Regions from separate parts of the Streptomyces sp. NPDC001480 genome, predicted to be linked through region 2. Evidence: riboswitches for the same ligand, from Rfam matches in the RefSeq annotation. Region 2 holds a riboswitch; each other region holds the start of a gene.
What was found. A riboswitch is a leader RNA that binds a small molecule or an ion and turns the genes downstream of it on or off. The one in region 2 is predicted to bind cyclic di-AMP.
Positions count from the first base shown of each region.

Region 1 (6,977 bases), on a different contig from region 2:
AGGCGCTGCTCATCGCCGACGAGGTGCAGACCGGGCTCGGCCGCACCGGCGACTTCTACGCCTACCAGCACGAGGACGGTGTCGAGCCGGACCTGGTGTGCGTGGCCAAGGCCCTGTCCGGGGGGTACGTGCCGGTCGGCGCGACCCTCGGCAAGGAGTGGATCTTCAAGAAGGTCTACTCGTCCATGGACCGGGTGCTGGTCCACTCGGCGAGCTTCGGCTCCAACGCGCAGGCCATGGCGGCCGGCCTCGCCGTGCTGTCGGTCATGGAGAACGAGCAGATCGTCGCGAACGCCCGCGCGACCGGCGAGCAGCTGAAGTCCCGGCTCGCCGCGCTCACCGGCAAGTACGAGCTGCTCGCCGACGTCCGCGGCCGGGGCCTGATGATCGGCATCGAGTTCGGCAGGCCGGGCTCGCTGAAGCTGCGCAGCCGCTGGGCCATGCTCCAGGCGGCCCGCAAGGGCCTGTTCGCGCAGATGGTGGTCGTCCCGCTGCTCCAGCGGCACCGGATCCTCACCCAGGTCTCCGGGGACCACCTGGAGGTGATCAAGCTGATCCCGCCGCTGGTCATCGGCGAGCGGGAGGTGGACCGGTTCATCGACGCCTTCACCGCCGTGATGGACGACGCGCACAGCGGCGGCGGCCTGATGTGGGACTTCGGCAGGACACTGATCAAGCAGGCGGTGGCCAACCGCTGAAGCCGGGGGTCTTCGCGGCCCCCGACGGCCTTCTTGTCTCTGAGGCAAGGATTTTGCCCTTGAGGCAACATTTTGGCTCAATGGAGGCATGAACGCCTCAGAAGCCGCGCCGCCGGCGGGCCAGGGCGACGACCTGCCCGCCGTGGCGCCGCAGCTGCGCGCCCTGCGCCGGCGCGCCGGCCTCACCCTGGAAGCCGCGGCCCGCACCGCGGGCCTCTCGCCCGCCCACCTCTCCCGGCTGGAGACCGGCGGGCGCCAGCCCTCGCTGCCGATGCTGCTCGCCCTCGCCCGTATCTACGGTACGACCGTCTCGGACCTGCTCGGTGAGACGGTCGCCGACCGGGACGCCATCGTGCGCGCCGCCGACATGGAGCCGACCCGGGCGGGCGGCTGGACGTACTTCCAGGCCGGGTCCCCCGGGCGCGGCATGCAGGCACTGCGCGTCCGGGTGCCGTACGGCACCCAGGGCGACATCGTGCGGGTCCACCCCGGCGAGGAGTGGCTCCACGTCCTGAAGGGCCGTCTCAGACTGCGCCTGGGCGACAGCGCGCACCTGCTCACGCCCGGTGACAGCGCGCACTTCGACTCGCTCACCCCGCACCGCCTCGCCGCCGAGGACCACGACGGCGTGGAGCTGCTGTTCGTCCACACCCTGCTACAGAGCCCCACGGCCGCACTGTGCCTGGGCCCCCTCACTGGAGAGCTGCCATGAGCGACTACGAGACGAAGTTCCCCCGCTCCCTGTGGATCCGGCTGATCATCTACATCGCCGTCGGCCACCTCTTCGCCGCGTTCCTCTACCTGCTGTTCGCGCTGGGCGCCAAGGGCTGACAGCCGGTCGTCGTCAGCAGGCGTCAGTCGAGGAGGCGTTCGCGCAGCCGCTCCCGGGTCCGCGGGGTGAGCCCCAGGCCCCGCTCCAGGTAGGCGTCGACCCCGCCCCACGTCTCCTCGATGCTCGTGAAGGCCGCCGCCAGGTACTCGGCGCGCGCGTCGAAGAGCGGGCTGAGCAGTTCCATCACCTCGGGGGTGTACGCGGTGTCCGGGCTGCCGCCCCGGCGCACGCGGTACCGGCGGTGCTTGGCATTGGACTCGAGGTAGTCGGCGACGATCGCCTCGCGCTCCACGCCCACCGCGAGGAGGGTCACGGCGATGGAGATGCCCGCGCGGTCCTTGCCCGCCGCGCAGTGCATCAGCGCGGGGACGCTGTCCTCGGCGAGGGCGTGCAGCACCTGGGAGTGCTCGGCCGTGCGCTCCGTCACGATCCTGCGGTACGAGGTGATCATCCGGTTCGCCGCCTTGCCGTCCGCGAGGATGACGCGCAGCTGGTCGAGGTCGCCGTCGCGGACCATCTTCCAGAACTCGGCGCCGTCCGCCGGGTCGCTCAGCGGCAGGTTCACGTTGCGCACGCCGGGCAGGTCGACGTCCGGTCCCTCGAGCTTCTTGTCGGCCGCGTTGCGGAAGTCGAAGACCGTGTGCAGACCGAGGGAGGCGAGGAACGCCGCGTCCTGGTCGGTGGCGTGCGCGAGATGACCGCTGCGGAACAGCACCCCGGACCGCACCCGCCGCCCGTCCGCCGTGGGCAGGCCGCCCACGTCCCGGAAATTGCGTACTCCGGCCAGCTCCGGCTCGGTCGACGGGACCTGCTGCGTCACGTGGGCTCCTTGCGTCGCTCCCGCGGTCGCGGCTCGCCCGCGGGCACGCCGTCGACGATACGACATCGGTTTTCTCAGGCAATGAGTTGTCCACAGGCAGTGAGTTCTCCACAGGCGTTGCCTCCGGGGCCGGAAACCCTTGATGATGTTGGGGCGTGAGCGGATCTGTTGACACCTGTGAGGGTTCGATGGCGAACATCGCCGAAAACGGTCGTACGTGGCTCCTGACGGGGCCCACCAGCAGTTATGCACTGCACCTCACGGAGGCGCACGAACTGCTCCACCTCCATTGGGGCCCGCGCATCGCGCTCGCCGACGCCGAGGCCCTCGCCGTCCGTCCGCTGCCCGGCTACTGGCCCTTCGAGTCCCCGCTCGACGGCCGCGAGGAGTACCCGGTGGAGGGCGGTCCCCGTTTCGTCCGGCCCGCCCTGTCCGTGCGCACCGAGGAGCGGCGCGGCACCGAGTGGGCCTTCGAGGCGTACGACACCGAGGGCGACGAGCTGCGGCTGCGCTTCCGGGACGGCGGTGTGGCCGTCACGCTCCACTACCGGATGCGCGGGGACGTCGTCGAGCGCTGGGTGACCGTCGGCAACGGCGGTGACGCGCCCGTGGAGCTGCTGCGCGCCGACGCCGCCACCTGGACCCTGCCCGACCGGGACGGCTGGCGGCTGTCCCAGCTGCACGGCCGCTGGGCCGCCGAGTCCCGGCTGACAAGTGCGACGCTCACCTACGGCGACAAGATCATCGGCAGCCGCCGCGGCCACACCGGCCACCAGCACCTGCCCTGGGTCGCCCTCGACACCGGCGCGGGCGAGGAGCACGGCGAGGTCTACGGCTGCGCCCTCGGCTGGTCGGGGTCCTGGCGGATCGCGGTCGCCCAGCTTCCCGACGCGCGCGTACAGATCACCGGCGGCGCCGGCTACGACGACTCGGGTCTGCTGTCCCTGGCGCCGGGGGAGTCGTACACCACGCCCGTCTTCGCGGGCCTGTGGAGCGACGGCGGCTTCGGTGGCGCCAGCCGTGCCTGGCACGCCTACCAGCGGGCGTACGTCATCCCGGACGCCGACCGGGACCGGCCCGTGCTGTTCAACTCCTGGGAGGCGACGAACTTCGACATCTCCGAGGAGCAGCAGGCGACCCTCGCCCGGCGGGCGGCGGCGATCGGCGTCGAGCTGTTCGTGGTCGACGACGGCTGGTTCGGTGCCCGCACCGGCGACCGCGCCGGTCTCGGCGACTGGACGCCCAACCCCGACCGCTTCCCGAACGGGCTGAAGCCCCTCGCGGACTACGTGCACGCCCTCGGCATGCAGTTCGGCATCTGGGTCGAACCCGAGATGGTCAACCCGGACAGCGAGCTGTACCGCGCCCATCCCGACTGGGTGCAGTTCCAGCCCGGACGCGAGCGCACGGAGTTCCGCAACCAGCTCGTCCTCAACCTCGCCCGCGAGGACGTCCGGCAGTACCTCTGGGAGCAGCTCGACGGGCTCCTCTCCGACGCCCCGGTCGACTACGTGAAGTGGGACTTCAACCGCTGCTTCACCGACGCCGGCTGGCCCGGCGAGCCGTACCCGCAGCGACTGTGGGTGGACCACGTCCGCGGCTTCTACGGCCTCCTCGACCGGCTCCGGGCGGCCCACCCGGGCGTCGCCTTCGAGTCCTGCTCGGGCGGCGGCGGCCGGATCGACCTCGGTGTCATGAGCCGTACGGACCAGGTGTGGACCTCCGACAACACCGACCCGCTGGACCGGCTGGTCATCCAGCACGGGTTCAGCCAGATCCACCCGGCGCGGGTCATGGCCGCCTGGGTCACCGACAGTCCGAACACCCAGCTCAATGACAGGGTCAGTTCCCTGAAGTTCCGCTTCGTGAGCGCCATGGCCGGGGTTCTCGGGGTCGGCGGCGACCTCTCGGAGTGGACGGAGGAGGAGCTCGCCGAGGCCCGGGAGTGGGTGGAGCTCTACAAGGAGATCCGTCCCGTCGTGCAGCGCGGCGACCTCCATCGGCTGCGGCCGCCGGAGGGCGGGCTGAGCGCGGTGCAGTACGTCCTCGGGGACGAGACGGTCGTCCTCGCCTGTCTCCAGGCACAGCGGTACGGCGAGCCGGTCCCCGCGCTGCGGCTGCGCGGGCTCGACTCCACGGCGTCGTACGAATGCCGCGAAACGGGCGAAATCCATCGAGGCGCCGTCCTGCTGCACCACGGGCTGCGCACGGAATTGCGCGGCGACTTCGATGCGACGGTTCTCCGTCTGCGTCGCATCTGAGCGATCTGCCCGAAATGTGCACTTTCGTTGCAACTAACAATGAAATAGGGGGTCATGAGGGTCGAGAGGGTGAGGAGGGTCATATTCGTGACCGTCCGTTGTGCGTCATGTCCACGTAATCCGCATGGTTCTCCAGGGATTTGAAGAGGTGGAGGCGAAGGGAATTCACGGACGGTGACCGGGAATTCCCGTAACGGATCAAGCGAAACGCGGACAGAGGGAACCATCTGCTTGTCCCATCGCGTCCCGCTCGCTTACGTTCGCCACCAATCCGGACGGAACGCCGAATCCTGCCGCCGCCCGGAGCCCGGACACACTCACCCGTGCACGGCAGGAGCGGGGGACCCACCAGGTACGACTGCCTGTCCCGGTCTCCGGGACGGCTAGGGGTGCAGCCGCGCTCCGTGCGCGGCCGGGCAGCTCCAGCCCGAACCCGACAGCTCACCTCGCAGGCGCCGGAGAGGAATCCGCCATGCCCGCGAAGGGTAAGCACCGCCGTCCCAAGAACCGGCGTTTCACCCGCACCATAGCCGTCGCCGGAACCGGCGGCGCCGCGCTGGCGCTGCCCCTCATGGGGGCCACCGGCGCCCATGCGGCCTCCGCGGCCACCACGAAGGACTCCGTCTCCGAAAAGGCCGTCCAGGCCGTGCCGGAGGCCGGGAAGAAGGCCGCCGCCGCGCATTCGGGCGCGCGTACCTACACGGTCCGGCAGGGCGACTGGCTCGCGAAGATCGCCGACGAGCAGAACGTCCGCGGCGGCTGGCACCGGCTCTACGCCGACAACCGCGAGGCCGTCGGCAGTGACCCCTCGCTGATCCACCCTGGCCTGAAGCTGACGCTCGGCCGGCAGGCCGCCCCGACCGCCGAAGGCGCCAAGTCCTCTGCCCCGAACAAGACTTCGTCCTCCTCGCACGCGAACTCGCCCTCGGCCTCGCGGTCGGCCACGCGGACCCAGCCGTCGTCCGCCGCGGCGCCGAACGCCGCCACCGGCTTCACCCTGCCGGTGTCGGGCGCCACCATCGGCACCGGCTACCACGTGCCGGGCGGCATGTGGTCCAGCGGCTACCACACGGGCGTCGACTTCGTCGTCCCGACCGGCACCTCCGTCAAGGCCGTGGGCGCGGGCACGGTCGTCTCCGCCGGCTGGGGCGGCGCCTACGGCAACCAGGTCGTGATCCGGCTCGCCGACGGCTACTACGCGCAGTACGGCCACCTCTCCTCGATCTCCGTCTCGGCCGGGCAGACCGTGGCGGCGGGCCAGCAGATCGGCCTCTCCGGCGCGACCGGCAATGTGACCGGCCCGCACCTGCACTTCGAGATCCGCACCACGCCGAACTACGGCTCGGACGTGGACCCGGTCGGCTACCTCCGCTCGCACGGCGTCGCCGTCGCCTGACGGTCCTCGGACCACCGAAGGCCGGACCCCTGATCCCCGGGTCCGGCCTTCGGTGCGCGCGGGCGTATTCCCGTCCGGCGCCTTCGGGTGCCGTGGCTTATCTCACCGTCCGTCAACCCCGTATTACGGTCGCGTAGGTCACATCGAAAGGTGAATCATGGGCCGATGTGGCAGACGATTCGAAGAGTGACAACAGAGCAGTGATCGGGTCGTACGTGGCGGTGGGGGACAGCTTCACCGAGGGCGTGGGCGACCCCGGCCCGGACGGGGCGTTCGTCGGCTGGGCCGACCGGTTCGCGGTCCTCCTCGCGGACCGGCGGCCCGAGGGCGACTTCAGGTACACGAACCTCGCGGTACGCGGCAAACTGCTGGACCAGATCGTGGCGGACCAGCTCCCGCGCGCCGTCGAACTCGCCCCGGACCTGGTGTCCTTCTGCGCGGGCGGCAACGACATCATCCGCCCCGGCACCGACCCCGACGAGGTGGCCGAGCGCTTCGAGCTCGCGGTGGCACAGCTCACCTCGGTCGCGGGCACGGTCATGGTGACGACCGGTTTCGACACGCGCGGCGTGCCCGTGCTCAAGCATCTGCGCGGCAAGATCGCCACGTACAACGGTCATGTCCGGGCCATCGCCGACCGGTACGGCTGTCCCGTACTCGACCTGTGGTCCCTGCGGACGGTCCAGGACCGGCGCGCCTGGGACCACGACCGGCTCCACCTCTCGGCCGAGGGGCACACGCGCGTGGCCCTGCGGGCCGGCCAGGTGCTCGGCCTGGACGTCCCCGCCGACCCGGAGCAGCCCTGGCCGCCGCTCCCGCCCCGGGGCACGCTCGACATCCGCCGCGACGACGTCCACTGGGCCCGCGAGTACCTCGTCCCGTGGATCGGCCGCCGGCTGCGCGGCGAGTCCTCCGGCGACCACGTGACGGCCAAGGGCGCACTGTCCCCGGACGACATCAGGACACGGAT
Region 1 covers NZ_JBIAVX010000001.1:703,112-710,088, reverse strand. The annotation lists gene ACFY01_RS03360 (aspartate aminotransferase family protein) at 1-698, shown strand, start outside; gene ACFY01_RS03355 (helix-turn-helix domain-containing protein) at 787-1,410, shown strand; gene ACFY01_RS03350 (DUF6126 family protein) at 1,407-1,529, shown strand; gene ACFY01_RS03345 (tyrosine-protein phosphatase) at 1,553-2,350, opposite strand; gene ACFY01_RS03340 (alpha-galactosidase) at 2,539-4,611, shown strand; cyclic di-AMP (ydaO/yuaA leader) riboswitch at 4,920-5,079, shown strand; gene ACFY01_RS03335 (peptidoglycan DD-metalloendopeptidase family protein) at 5,084-6,007, shown strand; gene ACFY01_RS03330 (SGNH/GDSL hydrolase family protein) at 6,208-6,977, shown strand, end outside.
Region 1: another riboswitch for cyclic di-AMP. It lies ahead of ACFY01_RS03335 (peptidoglycan DD-metalloendopeptidase family protein); the one in region 2 lies ahead of ACFY01_RS10890 (M23 family metallopeptidase).

Region 2 (6,977 bases):
CCGGGTGAACTTGCGGGGGTTGCCGATGGATTCCAGGTACATGAGGACGACGTCGGTGTCCGGATCGTCGTACCAGTACTGGAGGACGTCGTTGCCGGAGACGTCCGCCCTGTTGCCGGACGACACGAAGGTGGAGACACCCGTGACGCCGGTGACCCCTCCCCCGCGCCGGTGCAGCCGGGACAGCAGCGCGATGCCGATGGCGCCGGACTGGGCGAACAGCCCGATGCGGCCGGGGCGGGGCATCTCGGGTGCCAGGGAGGCGTTGAGCCGCACCTCCTCGGAGGTGTTGATGACCCCGAAGGCGTTCGGCCCGATGATCCGCATGCCGTAGGTGCGCGCCTGCCGGACGAGTGCGCGCTGCCGCTCGCGCCCGTCGGGCCCGGCCTCCGCGTAGCCGGCGGCGAGCACGACGAGCCCCTGTACGCCGTGCTCGCCGCACTCGGCGACCACTTCGGGCACGTGCTCGGCGGGCACGGCCACGACGGCCAGGTCCACGGGGCCGTCGATCTCCCGCACCGAACGGTGCGCGGGCACCCCGCCGGCCTCCTTCAGGTCCTCGGGGTAGGCCTTGTTGACGGCGTACAGGCTTCCGGTGAAGCCGGCGTCCCTGAGGTTGCCGAGGACGCCGCGCCCCACGCCCCCGGGCGTGCGGCCGACGCCGACCACGGCGACCGACCGCGGCACCAGCAGGCGCTGCACCGACCGCGCCTCGGCGCGCTGTTCCCGCGCGCGCTGGACGGCGAGCGAGCGGTCGGTGGGTTCGAGGTCGAACTCCAGGCGTACGACGCCGTCCTCGAAGCTGCGCTTCTGGGTGTACCCGGCGTCCGTGAACACCTTGATCATCTTGGTGTTGGCGGGGAGGACCTCGGCGGCGAAGCGGCGGATGCCCCGCTCGCGCGCGACGGCGGCGACGTGTTCGAGGAGGGCGGAGGCCACTCCGCGGCCCTGGTGGGCGTCCTGCACCAGGAAGGCGACCTCGGCTTCGTCGGAGGGCGCGGAGGCGGGCATGCCGTCGGCGCCGATGCGGTCATAGCGTACGGTGGCGATGAACTCGCCGCCGACCGTGGCCGCGAGTCCCACCCGGTCCACAAAGTCGTGGTGCGTGAAGCGGTGGACGTCCTTGGCGGACAGGCGCGGGTAGGGCGCGAAGAAGCGGTAGTACTTCGACTCGTCCGACACCTGTTCGTAGAAGCTGACCAGCCGGTCGGCGTCATCAACGGTGATGGGCCGGATGCGCGCGGTACCGCCGTCGCGCAGCACCACGTCCGCCTCCCAGTGGGCGGGGTACTCGTGCCGGTCCTGCCGGTCCGCCGGGGTCTGCATGGGCCCCAGAGTACGGCTCGCGTCCGACAACGGCGCGAGGCAGTCTGTGGAGGACGACATCGGATCGAGGCCGCGATCCGACCACACATCCGGACGGGACGAAGGACCGTCCGGGCATGCTTCACGATATGGGAAACTGGTCTAGACAACCCTGAGAACCGAAGGGCAGCAACACATGGCTGAGCGCCGCGTCAACGTCGGCTGGGCCGAGGGCCTCCACGCCCGCCCCGCTTCCATCTTCGTCCGAGCCGCCACGGCCGCAGGCGTGCCGGTGACGATCGCCAAGGCCGGCGGCACTCCGGTCAACGCGGCCTCCATGCTGGCCGTCCTCGGCCTCGGCGCCCAGGGCGGCGAGGAGATCGTCCTCGCCTCCGACGCCGAGGGTGCGGACGCCGCCCTGGACCGGCTGGCGAAGCTGGTCTCCGAGGGGCTCGAGGAGCTGCCCGAGACCGTCTGAGCACACACCGCGCAGAACGCCGGAGCCGCGTCGCCCCTTTCGGGCGGCGCGGCTCCGCCGTTTTACCGGGAATTCCGGTGGCACCAAGAATTCAGGCAGGGGAAAACAGCCCTCGCCGAATTGCTCTTCTTTGTATACGGTGCCCGTGTTAATGCCGCAGGCTCGGAATGTTTACGGCTTGTTGCGAGGTCCTCACACGTTCCGAACGGTCGGTGCCGCCGGTGAAACGCAGCCGGTGCGCGGCCGTCGCGCGCTCGGTGTGCAGCGCCGTGATCGCCCTGGCGCGCTCGCCGTCGCCGCGCGCCACCGCGTCCACGATGGCGCCGTGCTCGGTCCAGGACCCCACGGGGTCGGCGGGCGCCTCCACCGTGTACATCCAGGTGATCTTGTGCCGCAGCTGGGTCAGTACGGAGGTCAGGGCGTGGCTGCCGGAGGCCTGGGCGAGCGTCTCGTGGAACCAGCCGCCCAGGGAGCGCAGGTCGTCGCTGTTGCCCCGGCGGGCCCGCTCCTGGCCCAGCCGCACCAGGCCGCGCAGCACCTTGAGATGGGCCTCGGTGCGCCGCTGGGCGGCCCGGGCGGCGCCGAGCGGCTCCATCAGCATGCGCATCTCCAGCAGGTCGGCGGCCTCCTGCTCGGTCGGTTCGGCGACGCACGCGCCCGCGTGCCGCCGGGTCACCACGAAGCCCTCGGCCTCCAGGGTGCGCAGGGCCTCGCGGACGGGGACGCGCGAGACGCCGTAGCGGCGGGCGAGGAGTTCCTCCGTGAGGCGGCTGCCGCGCTCGTGGACGCCGGCGATGATGTCGTCCCGGATCGCCGTGCATACCGAGTGCGCCGGAATACGCATGACCGACCTCCGTATTCATCTCCGTGAAACGTCACCGATGGACGCGCGTTCCGTGACTCTATTGCAATGCGCGGGAATTTCCGACGGCGGGTCGGAATCCATGGATATTTTTTGGACAGCGGAAGTCGGCGGAGCAGGCCGACGGAGCGTACGGAAACCACGAAAGCCCCGGCTCGTGGGCCGGGGCTTCGGGTGGGGGGTGGGTCTTGTGGCCGGGTGGCCTTCGGACCGGGGTGGGCCTTCGTCAGACGTTCACGCCGTGCTTGCGGAGGTAGGCGACGGGGTCGACGTCGGAGCCGTAGTCGGGGCCGGTGCGGGCTTCGAAGTGGAGGTGCGGCCCGGTGGTGTTGCCGGTCGAGCCGGACAGACCGATCTGCTGGCCCGGGGTGACCTTCTGGCCCACCGAGACGCCGATGGACGACAGGTGGCCGTACTGGGTGTACATGCCGTCGGCCATCTTGATCACGATCTGGTTGCCGTACGCCCCGCCCCAGCCGGTGGACACCACGGTGCCGGAGCCGACCGCGTGGACCGCGGTGCCGCTCGCGGCGTGGAAGTCGATGCCGGTGTGCGAACCGGAGGACCACAGGGAGCTGCTCGCCTGGTAGCCGGTGGAGACGTAGGACCCGGTGATCGGCGCCACGAACGCGTTGAGCCGCTTGCGCTCGGCCTCGCGGGCCGCCCGCGCCTTGGCCTCGCGTGCCTTCTCCGCCTGCGCACGGGCCTGCTCGGCGGCCTTCTTCCGCGCCGCCTCCTCGGCCGCCTTCAGGTCGGCGGCCTCCTGCTGGGCGGCCGCCTGGGCGTCGATGTGCTCGGGGACCGACTCGCTGATGGTGATGACCGGGGTGAGGGCGGTCTGCTCCGGCGCGGGCGCGGGCTCGGCGGCGAGCGCCGGGGCGGCGAGGCTGCCGACGGCGCCGGTGGTGGCGAGGGCCGCGACACCCGCCGCGCGGGCGGTGGTGCGGTGCATCCGGCTGGGACGGCGGTGCTTCCCGGTGGCGCGGGTGAACGCCATGAAGTGGCTGGTCCTTTCCTTCCTTCTCGCCTACCGGGTTAGCTGACGGGTTCGGAGCAGGAAGGTCTCCTACGGACCCCCTCGCGGTGTGCGCGGGCGTCCGATTCACCCCAAGGGACGGTGGGTCCCCGGCTCCCCTGGCTCGCGCCGTACGGGGACTCGGCGATCGCTGTCCGGTGCCGCGGGTGCGGCGCACTGCCTGACGAACAGCCTCGACGACGCTAAGGGCCGCGACTTTCAATCCTCAAACGCAACAGGGTTTTTGTAGTGCACGCCACAGGTCAGACAGGAAACCTCCGCCCCAATTCGGACATCTGGCGAGGCACATGGGAGACGGACCGGGGGAACACCGTGGGGCCCCGGTGTTCCATCGTCACCGGGGCCCCACGCGCGCGTACCGCTGTCGCTCGGCTACTCGGCCGGCACGACGGACACCTCGCCGATGCCGAGGGCCTCGACCGGCTCCTTGATCTGTGCCGCGTCCCCGACCAGGACCGTCACCAGACGGTCCACCGGGAAGGCGTTGACGACCGCCGCGGTGGCCTCCACCGTGCCGGTCGCGGCGAGCTGCCGGTACAGCGTCGCCTGGAAGTCGTCGGGCAGGTGCTGCTCCACCTGGTCGGCCAGCGTGCTCGCCACGGCCGCCGCCGTCTCGTACTTCAGCGGCGCCACCCCGACGAGGTTCTGCACGGCCACGTCGCGCTCGGCGTCGGTGAGACCCTCCGCGGCGAGCGTGCGCAGCACCGTCCACAGGTCCTGGAGAGCCGGGCCGGTGTTCGGGGTGTCCACGGAGCCGCTGATGGCCAGCATCGAGGCGCCGTTGCCCTCGGGGCCGGACCTGAGGACCTGCCCGAACGCGCGGACGCCGTAGGTGTAGCCCTTCTCCTCGCGCAGGACGCGGTCCAGGCGGGAGGTCAGGGTGCCGCCGAGGCAGTAGGTGCCGAGCACCTGGGCGGGCCACACCCGGTCGTGCCGGTCGGCGCCGACGCGGCCGATGAGCAGCTGGGTCTGGACGGCGCCGGGGCGGTCGACGATGACGACGCGTCCGGTGTCGTCGGCGGTCACCGGCGGCACCGGGCGCGGCTCGGCCGCGGAGCCGCCCCACGCGCCCAGGGTCTCGCCGAGCAGCTCGTCGAGGTCGATGCCCGTGAGGTCGCCGACCACGACGGCGGTGGCGGTGGCGGGCCGCACGTGCCGCTCGTAGAACGCGCGGACGGCCGGCGAGTCGATCTTGGCGACGGTCTCCTCGGTGCCCTGGCGGGGCCGGGACATCCGGGAGGCCGACGGGAAGAGCTGCCGGGACAGCTCCTTGGCGGCGCGGCGGGAGGGGTTGGCCAGCTCGTGCGGGATCTCGTCGAGGCGGTTGCGCACCAGCCGCTCGACCTCGCTGTCGGCGAACGCGGGCGCTCTGAGGGCGTCGGCCAGCAGCCCGAGCCCCTTGGCCAGGCGGGAGGCCGGGACCTCCAGGCTGAGGCGGACGCCGGGGTGGTCGGCGTGCATGTCGAGCGTGGCGCCCGCACGCTCCAGCTCGGCGGCGAACTCCTCGGCCGAGTGCTTGTCGGTGCCCTCGGAGAAGGCCCGCGCCATGATCGTGGCGACGCCGTCCAGGCCGGCCGGCTCGGCGTCCAGCGGCGCGTCAAGCAGCACCTCTACGGCGACGACCTGCTGGCCGGGGCGGTGGCAGCGCAGGACGGTCAGGCCGTTGTCGAGCGCGCCGCGCTCGGGGGCCGGGAACGCCCACGGCCTGGCCTCGCCCGCCTGGGGCTGCGGGTGGAACTCCATCGCGGCGAGCTCGCTCACTTGGCTGCCTCCTCGTTCTCGCTGTGGTCGGCGCGCGTCTCCACGGTGGCCTCGGCCTCCGGGTCCTCGGGAACGTCCACGTCCTCGGTCTGCTCGGCGGCCTCCGCGGAGACCGGCTCGTAGACGAGCACCGCGCGGTTGTCGGGGCGCAGCCGGGCCTTGGCGACCTCCTGGACCTCCTCGGGGGTCACCTCCAGTACGCGCTGGACGGCGGTGAGGGCGAGCTGCGGGTCGCCGAACAGCACCGCGAACCGGCACAGTTCGTCGGCGCGGCCCGCGACCGTGCCGAGCCGGTCCAGCCACTCGCGCTCCAACTGGGCCTGGGCGCGCTCCATCTCCTCGGGCGTGGGCCCCTCCTCGGCGAACCGGGCGAGCTCCTCGTCGATCGCGCTCTCGATGACCGGCACCTCGACGTCACCGGAGGTCTTCACGTCCAGCCAGCCCAGGGAGGGCGCCCCGGCCAGCCGCAGCAGCCCGAACCCGGCCGTGACCGCCGTACGGTCCCGTCGTACCAGCCGGTTGTAGAGGCGGGAGGACTCGCCGCCGCCGAGGACGGTGAGCGCCAGGTCAGCCGCGTCCGCCGCGCGCGTGCCGTCGTGCGGGAGCCGGTAGGCGGCCATCAGGGCGCGCGCCGGAACCTCCTCCACGACGACCTCGCGCAGCTGCTCGCCGATGGTCTCGGGCAGCGTGCCGTCGCGCGGCTCGGGCTTGCCGTCGTGGCCGGGGATCGAACCGAAGTACTTCTCGATCCAGGCGAGGGTCTGCTGGGGGTCGATGTCGCCGACGACGGAGAGGACGGCGTTGTTCGGCGCGTAGTAGGTGCGGAAGAACGCGCGCGCGTCCTCCAGCGTCGCCGCGTCCAGGTCCGCCATGGAGCCGATCGGCGTGTGGTGGTAGGGGTGGCCGTCCGGGTAGGCCAGGGCGGTCAGCTTCTCGAAGGCGGTGCCGTAGGGGACGTTGTCGTAGCGCTGCCGGCGCTCGTTCTTGACGACGTCCCGCTGGTTCTCCATGGACTCGTCGTCGAGGGCGGTCAGCAGCGAGCCCATGCGGTCGGCCTCCAGCCAGAGGGCGAGCTCCAGCTGGTGGGCGGGCATGGTCTCGAAGTAGTTGGTGCGCTCGAAGCTGGTGGTGCCGTTGAGCGAGCCGCCGGCGCCCTGCACCAGTTCGAAGTGACCGTTGCCCTTCACCTGACCGGAGCCCTGGAACATCAGGTGCTCGAAGAGGTGAGCCAGACCGGTACGTCCCTTGACTTCGTGGCGGGAGCCTACGTCGTACCAGAGGCAGACCGCCGCGACCGGGGTCAGGTGGTCCTCGGAGAGCACCACGCGCAGACCGTTGGCCAGCCGGTGCTCGGTCGCTGTCAGGCCCCCGGAGCCTGCCTCGGCCGTGGTCGTGTGACCCATGGGCATGTACGTCCCTTCGATCGCGGAGGCGGTCGTGAAACCGCGGTCTTCCTGCCGGTCCTGCCACTGTATGCAAGCCTGCGCATCCCGGGCGAAGTTCCCGCACGACGTACGCCCACAGCGGATCGCGTA
Region 2 covers NZ_JBIAVX010000004.1:116,897-123,873, reverse strand. The annotation lists gene ACFY01_RS10905 (GNAT family N-acetyltransferase) at 1-1,326, opposite strand, end outside; gene ACFY01_RS10900 (HPr family phosphocarrier protein) at 1,502-1,783, shown strand; gene ACFY01_RS10895 (GntR family transcriptional regulator) at 1,932-2,627, opposite strand; gene ACFY01_RS10890 (M23 family metallopeptidase) at 2,872-3,642, opposite strand; cyclic di-AMP (ydaO/yuaA leader) riboswitch at 3,656-3,817, opposite strand; gene ACFY01_RS10885 (M16 family metallopeptidase) at 4,054-5,442, opposite strand; gene ACFY01_RS10880 (M16 family metallopeptidase) at 5,439-6,851, opposite strand.

Region 3 (6,977 bases), on a different contig from region 2:
GGTCGCCACCGGCCTGTCCGGACTGGCCCACCTCCCGGCCGAGCTGGCGTCGGCGGCGCCCGACGGGCCCGGCCTCACCGGCCCGGTGTCCCACAGCTCCCAGCACCACGACCTGACCAGGTTCTCCGGCAAGGAGCTGATCGTCGTCGGCGCCGGCCAGTCCGCGCTGGAGACGGCGGCCCTGGCAGCGGAGGCCGGCGCCCGGGTACGGGTGGTGTCACGGGGCCGCGGCCGGGTCGCCTTCGGGGCCCCGCCCTGGAACCAGCCGAGGCTGCGCCCCGAGTCGCCCTTCGGCCGCGCCTGGTCCCTCTGGGCGCTGAGCTACTACCCGCACCCCTACCGCTTCCTCCCGGCCCGCACCCGCCACTACCTGGTCCGCCGCGTCCTCGGCCCGCTCGGTGCCTGGTGGCTGCGCGACCGCTTCGAGGGGAAGGTCGAGGTGGAGGAGGTCGAGCGGGTGGCCGGCGCGGACGCCTCCGGCGGCAGCCCGGTCCTCACCGTCCGCACCCGAGCCGGGCAGACCACCCGGCTCGCCGCCGACCACGTCATCGCGGCCACCGGCTACCGCGTGGACATCGCGGCCATGGACTTCCTCGGCCATGAGCTGCGCACCCGGCTCACGGTGAGCCGGGGCGCGCCCCGGCTGGGCGCGGGATACGTCTCCTCCGTCCCCGGTCTGTACTTCACCGGCCTTCCGGCGGCGTCGTCGTACGGCCCGGTGATGCGCTTCGTCTGCGGCACCGAGTTCGCCTCGCCGCGCCTGGCCAAGCACCTCGCGGCGGCCCACGGCTGACGTACTACCGCTCCTCCTCCGCCGCCCGCGCAGCGGGCGGCGGAGGAGGAGCGGGACGCGCCCGCGCGCCTCGACACCGCCATCTAGGAGCCCGTGGGCGCCAGTTGGGGCTGAAAACAGTGGTGAGTCGTGGGGGCGCGGTGTCCGTATTCTCTGATCATGGCCGCACCCCCCGCATATTCCCCCCCGACCTCCCCTGCGTTCTCGCTCGTCGCGACCGATCTCGACGGAACGCTCCTGCGTGGCGACGACACCCTCTCCGACCGCTCCCTCGCCGCCCTCGCCAGGGCCGGGAGAGCGGGTGCCCGGCACCTCGTGGTGACCGGGCGCCCGGCACCGCGGGTGCGGCCGCTGCTCGACGACCTCGGCTGCACGGGGCTCGCGGTGTGCGGACAGGGCGCGCAGGTCTACGACGCCGGCGCCCACCGCCTGCTGTGGTCGGTCACCCTGGACCGGGAGCTGGCGGAGGCCGCGCTCGGCAAGATCGAGGCCGAGGTGGGGGAGGTGTACGCGGCCGTCGACCAGGGCGGGGTGGATGGGCTCACGCTCATCGAGCCCGGCTATCTGATGCCCCACCCCACACTGCCCGCCGTACGGGTCAGGCGGCGCGACGACCTGTGGTGCGAGCCGATCAGCAAGGTCCTGCTGCGGCATCACGCCCTGTCGGACGACGAGTTGGCCGCCACAGCCCGCGCGGCCGTGGGATCGCTGGCGACGGTCACCATGTCGGGGCCGGGAACCGTCGAACTCCAGCCGTGCGGCGTCAACAAGGCGACCGGGCTGGCGCTGGCCGCCGACCACCTCGGGCTGAGCGCCGAACGGGCCGTCGCCTTCGGGGACATGCCCAACGACATCCCGATGTTCGACTGGGCCGCCCACGGTGTGGCGATGGCCAACGCCCACCCCGAACTGAAGGCGGTGGCCGACGAGATCACTCTGTCGAACGAGGACGACGGCATCGCCGTCGTCCTCGAAAGACTCTTCCCCTGAGCGGCCCGCTCCCTCAGGGGAGCGGAACGGTCAGTACGCGCCGAACACGTTGTCGATCGAGCCGTACCGGTGGGCGGCGTAGTTGCAGGCGGCCGTGATGTTGGCGACCGGGTCGTAGATGTTCCACGAGGTGCCGGCCACGTGGTAGCTGGCGAACGTGGGGTCGATGACCTGGAGCAGGCCCTTGGACGGGATGCCGGCCGCCGCGTTGGAGTCCCAGAGGTTGATGGCCACCGGGTTGCCCGACGACTCGCGCATCACATTGCGGTAGATGCCGTTGTACGTGCCCGGGATGCCCTTCTCCGCCATGATCGCGAGCGACTCGCGGATCCAGCCGTCGAGGTTGTTCGCGTACGTGACCGCGGGGGCGGCTGCGGGGGCGCTCGTGGTGGTGGCCGCGGAGGCGCTGGTCGCGCCGATCAGCGGGAGGGCGAGCACGGCGGCGCCGGTGCCGGCGACGGCGAGCTTGCGGGCGAGGCGGGCGAAGGGGGCACGGTGCTGAGCGGCAGCAGACATGTCGATGTTCCTCTCCGTCGCCTGCGAGGTGAGCTGTCGGGTTCGGGCTGGGAGGTGCCCGGCCGCGCCGCCCGAAGGCGGTGCGGCTTAACCCCTAGCCGTTCCGGGACGACGGGTGTCGTCCGGACCGGCGGCAAACCTGGGTCCCCCGCTCCTGCCGTCGTGAATGAGTTCGTCGATGGGTGTGACGGGCGGCGGCAGGATTCGGCGTTCCGCCCGACGGCCGGGAACGTATGCGAGAGCACATGTCCTGAACAAGCAGCGGATTCACACAAAGTCCTAGTTGACCTTGTTGTGAGGCGTATGAGGTGCTTGATCCTTTGCGTCTGCCAACCCTCAACTGGCCAATGACGGCAAGCGGTATGCCCCTATCGGGCGGCGGAGTGCTCCGATCGGCCGAAGTGACCCAATTCACGGAATATCAATCGCGGCAAATGGGACATGAGGGGCGCCGCATTGGGTAGCGCATCGATCGTGAGGGCGGAAGGCGAGCTGCTCCAAGCGGCGCAGTCATGTCGTACTTCCGGGTAAGTCGATAAATATCTGTGCTTATCGACCGATCGAAAACATAACGGGCGTGGTCCGATAGCGCCCGGCCTGTAACAGTGGGCGCCCTCGGTGATCGAAAGCTGACCGGATACGCTGACTTGAGTGAGGGCAGCGACCTATCGACAAACCGTGTAATCGCCAGCAGGCACCAGCAGACAGGAGACCCCTCGTGACCGTCGTCGGGCCGTTCGGGCTTAGCGTGCGGGACCAGGCTCTGGAAGCCGATGTCCAGGCCGGATTGGCGGCTGTCGAGGAGGGACTGCTCGAAGCCACCAAGAGTGAGGTCCCCTTCATCACCGAGGCCGCGCAGCACCTCGTGCGCGCGGGCGGGAAGCGGTTCCGGCCGCTGCTCGTGATGCTCGCGGCGCAGTTCGGGGACCGGTACGCGCCGGGAATCGTGCCCTCGGCCGTCGTCGTCGAGCTCACCCACCTCGCGACGCTCTACCACGACGACGTCATGGACGAGGCCGCGGTGCGCCGCGGAGTGGACAGCGCGAACACCCGCTGGGGCAACTCCGTCGCCGTCCTCACCGGCGACTTCCTCTTCGCCCGCGCCTCCCAGATCCTCGCCGACCTCGGCCCCGAGGCCGTCCGGGTGCAGGCCCTGGCGTTCGAGCGGCTGGTCACCGGGCAGATCCTGGAGACGGCGGGGCCGCAGGACGGCCGCGACCCGGTGGAGCACTACCTGGACGTCCTCGGTGGCAAGACCGGATCGCTGGTGGCGGTCTCCTGCCGCTTCGGCGCCATGATGTCCGGGGCCGACGAGACGGTCGTGGACGTCCTCACCCAGTACGGCGAGCGGCTCGGCGTGGCCTTCCAGCTCGCCGACGACGTGCTGGACATCGCCTCCGACTCCCACGAGTCCGGCAAGACCCCCGGCACCGACCTGCGCGAGGGCATCCCCACCCTGCCCGTGCTGCGCCTCAGGGAGCGGGCCGCCCGGCTGGGGCTGGCCGAGGACATCGCCCTGTGCGACCTGCTCGACTCCGACCTGACCGACGACACCCGGCACGCCGAGGCGCTGGCGGCGCTGCGCGCCCACCCGGCACTGGAGCAGGCCCGCCGGGACACCGTGCGCTACGCGGAGGACGCGCGGGCGGCGCTGGCGCCCCTGCGGGAGTGTGACGCCAAGGCGGCACTTATTCAGCTGTGCGATGCGGTGGTGCACCGGGCCGGGTAGTGCCCGGGGTCTGCGTGGCGCGCCCTGGGGGCTGCCGCCCCCAGCCCCCCCGCTTCGGCCTGAACGGCCTCGTCCTCGAACTCCCCCAGAGGGGGCACCCCCAGACGGGCTGACAAAGAATCCAGCGTGACCCCTACGGGTCGGAGTACATCCCGCCTCCCCGTGTCATACCGCAGGCGTACATCGAGTTGCCTCCCGGGTCTGACGCATCCTCACGGCCGATTTGGTGAGATGGAAACCACGGAAATCACCACTCCTCACCGATTCGGGTGAGAATGGCGGCTCAGGGTTGACGAGGGTGAGGACAGCCGCCGCCGACGACGGAGGTAAGGCACACATGGCACCGTACGGATCCGACGACACCACGTCCGACGACAGCATGGCCGACACCGACACGGCCGCCGGACGCCGCAAAGCGGCCCGGTACGTCGTCCCGGTCGCGGTGGTGGGGGTGGCGGCGGCGACCATCGGGCTGGTCCCGGCGCTCGCCGACTCCGGTGACCCCGACCTGCCGAAGATCAGCGCACAGCAGCTCATAGACAAGATCGCCGCGTCGGACGTGCAGCAGCTGTCCGGCACGGTGCGGTTCAGCACCAACCTCGGCCTGCCGAACCTCGGTGGGTTGGAGAGCAGCCTGCTGTCCGGGGCGAACAAGGGCGGCGACGGCTCGTCCGCGGACCCGAAATCCAAGCTCACCGAACTGCTCTCGGGCAGTCACACGCTGCGCGTGGCGGCCGACGGACCGGACCGCCAGAAGGTCTCGCTGATCGAGAGCGCCGCCGAGTACAGCCTCATCCACGACGGCAAGGACGTCTGGGGCTACGACAGCAGGTCCAACGAGGTGTACCACGGCACCGCGGACCAGCACGGCAAGCAGCAGCGGGAGAAGACCCCCGCCACGCCGAAGGACTTCGCCGACGAGGCCCTGAAGTCCGTCGACGACACCACGTCCGTGACCGTCGACGGCACCGTCCAGGTCGCCGGCCGGGACGCCTACAAGCTGCTCATCAAGCCCAAGCAGTCGAGCACCACGGTGGGCGCGATCAGCATCGCCGTGGACGCGAAGACAGGCATGCCGCTGAAGTTCACCCTGACCCCGGCGAGCGGCGGCGCCGCCGTCGTGGACGCGGGCTTCACCCAGGTCAGCTTCGCCAAGCCGGCCGCCTCGACCTTCGACTTCACCCCGCCGAAGGGCGCGAAGGTCACCGAGGGTGACGACGCGGCCAAGGCGCCCGGCAAGCGCGGCCCGAAGGCCGGCGCCCCCAAGGCCGGGAAGGACCTCGCCAAGGGCCGCGACGGCTTCGACGTCCTCGGCAAGGGCTGGAACTCGATCGCCACCTTCGACTCCGGCAGCAAGGGCGGCCTGCCGACCGGTGCGGGCGGCGGCGACATGGGCGGCTTCCTCGGCTCGCTCGGCGACCAGGTGACCGGCAAGTTCGGCAAGGGCACGGTGTTCTCCACCCGCCTGGTCAACGCCCTGATCACGGACGACGGCAAGGTCTACGTCGGCACCGTGACCAAGAGCGCGCTGGTGAAGGCGGCCGACGCGGCCCGCTAGACGTTACGACGAAGCAGTACACGTACGACGAAGCAGTACACGCACGACGAGACAGGGGAGCCGATGGACGAAGCGTCCGCCACGGAGCCGGCCGCGCGGGGTGAGGGTGACAGCGTCATCCACACCCGCGCGCTCACCAAGCGCTACCGCGGCGGACAGCTCGCCGTCGACGGTCTCGACCTGACCGTCCCGGCGGGCAGCGTCTTCGGCTTCCTCGGTCCGAACGGCTCCGGGAAGACCACCACCATCCGCATGCTGATGGGCCTGATCGAGCCGACCTCCGGCACGGCGCGCGTCCTGGGGCGACCCATGCCCCGGGCCGCGCGCACCGTGCTGCCGCAGGTCGGCGCCCTCATCGAGGGACCGGCCCTGTACGGCTTCCTCTCCGGCCGCGACAACCTGCTGCGGTACGACGCCGCCGACCCGACGGCCGACCCGCGCACCCGGCGCGCCCGCGTCACGGCCGCACTGGACCGGGTGGGCCTGACGGCCGCCGCGGGCAAGAAGGCGAAGGCCTACTCCCTGGGCATGAAGCAGCGCCTGGGGCTGGCCGCCGCGCTGCTCCAGCCGCGCAGGCTGCTCGTCCTGGACGAGCCGACCAACGGGCTCGACCCGCAGGGCATGCGGGAGATACGCGCCCTGGTGCGGGAGTTGGCCTCGGACGGCACGACCGTGTTCCTCTCCTCCCACCTCCTCGACGAGATCGAGCAGGTGTGCACCCACGCGGCGGTGATGGCCCAGGGCCGTCTGATCACCCAGGGCCCGGTGGCCGACCTCGCGGCCGGGGCGCGCGGCCGGCTGGTGGTCGTCACGCCGGATCCGGGGGACGCGGCCCGGGTGCTGAAGGAGCAGGGCGTCACGGACGTCGTCGTCGCCGAGGACCGGGTCAGCGGCGAACCGCCCGACCGTGAACTCGCCGAGCTGAACGCGGCGCTGGTGACGGCCGGGGTGCGGGTACGCGGCTTCGGAGTGGAGCGGGCCTCGCTGGAGGACGCGTTCGTGGCGCTGACGGGGGAGGGCTTCGATGTCGCAGGCTGAGGCGGTGGCCGTACGCCGCCCCACCCCGCTGTGGACCCTCGGTCTGCTGCGGAACGAACTGACCGTCACCTTCCGGCGCTGGCGCACGCTCGCGCTGCTCGGGGTGCTGGCCGCGGTGCCGGTGCTGGTCGGGGTGGCCGTGAAGATCGAGACCCGGGGCGGTTCGTCGGGGGGCGGCCGCGGCGGTGGGGGCGGGGGGCCGGCGTTCATCGCGCAGATCACCAACAACGGCCTGTTCCTGGTGTTCACGGCGCTGGCGGCGACGCTCCCGTTCTTCCTGCCGATGGCGATCGGCGTGGTGGCGGGCGACGCCATCGCCGGCGAGGCGGGCGCCGGAACACTGCGCTACCTCC
Region 3 covers NZ_JBIAVX010000034.1:5,464-12,440, reverse strand. The annotation lists gene ACFY01_RS43675 (FAD-dependent oxidoreductase) at 1-793, shown strand, start outside; gene ACFY01_RS43670 (HAD family hydrolase) at 953-1,783, shown strand; gene ACFY01_RS43665 (transglycosylase SLT domain-containing protein) at 1,814-2,299, opposite strand; cyclic di-AMP (ydaO/yuaA leader) riboswitch at 2,305-2,487, opposite strand; gene ACFY01_RS43660 (polyprenyl synthetase family protein) at 3,018-4,028, shown strand; gene ACFY01_RS43655 (outer membrane lipoprotein carrier protein LolA) at 4,366-5,586, shown strand; gene ACFY01_RS43650 (ABC transporter ATP-binding protein) at 5,650-6,624, shown strand; gene ACFY01_RS43645 (ABC transporter permease) at 6,611-6,977, shown strand, end outside.
Region 3: another riboswitch for cyclic di-AMP. It lies ahead of ACFY01_RS43665 (transglycosylase SLT domain-containing protein); the one in region 2 lies ahead of ACFY01_RS10890 (M23 family metallopeptidase).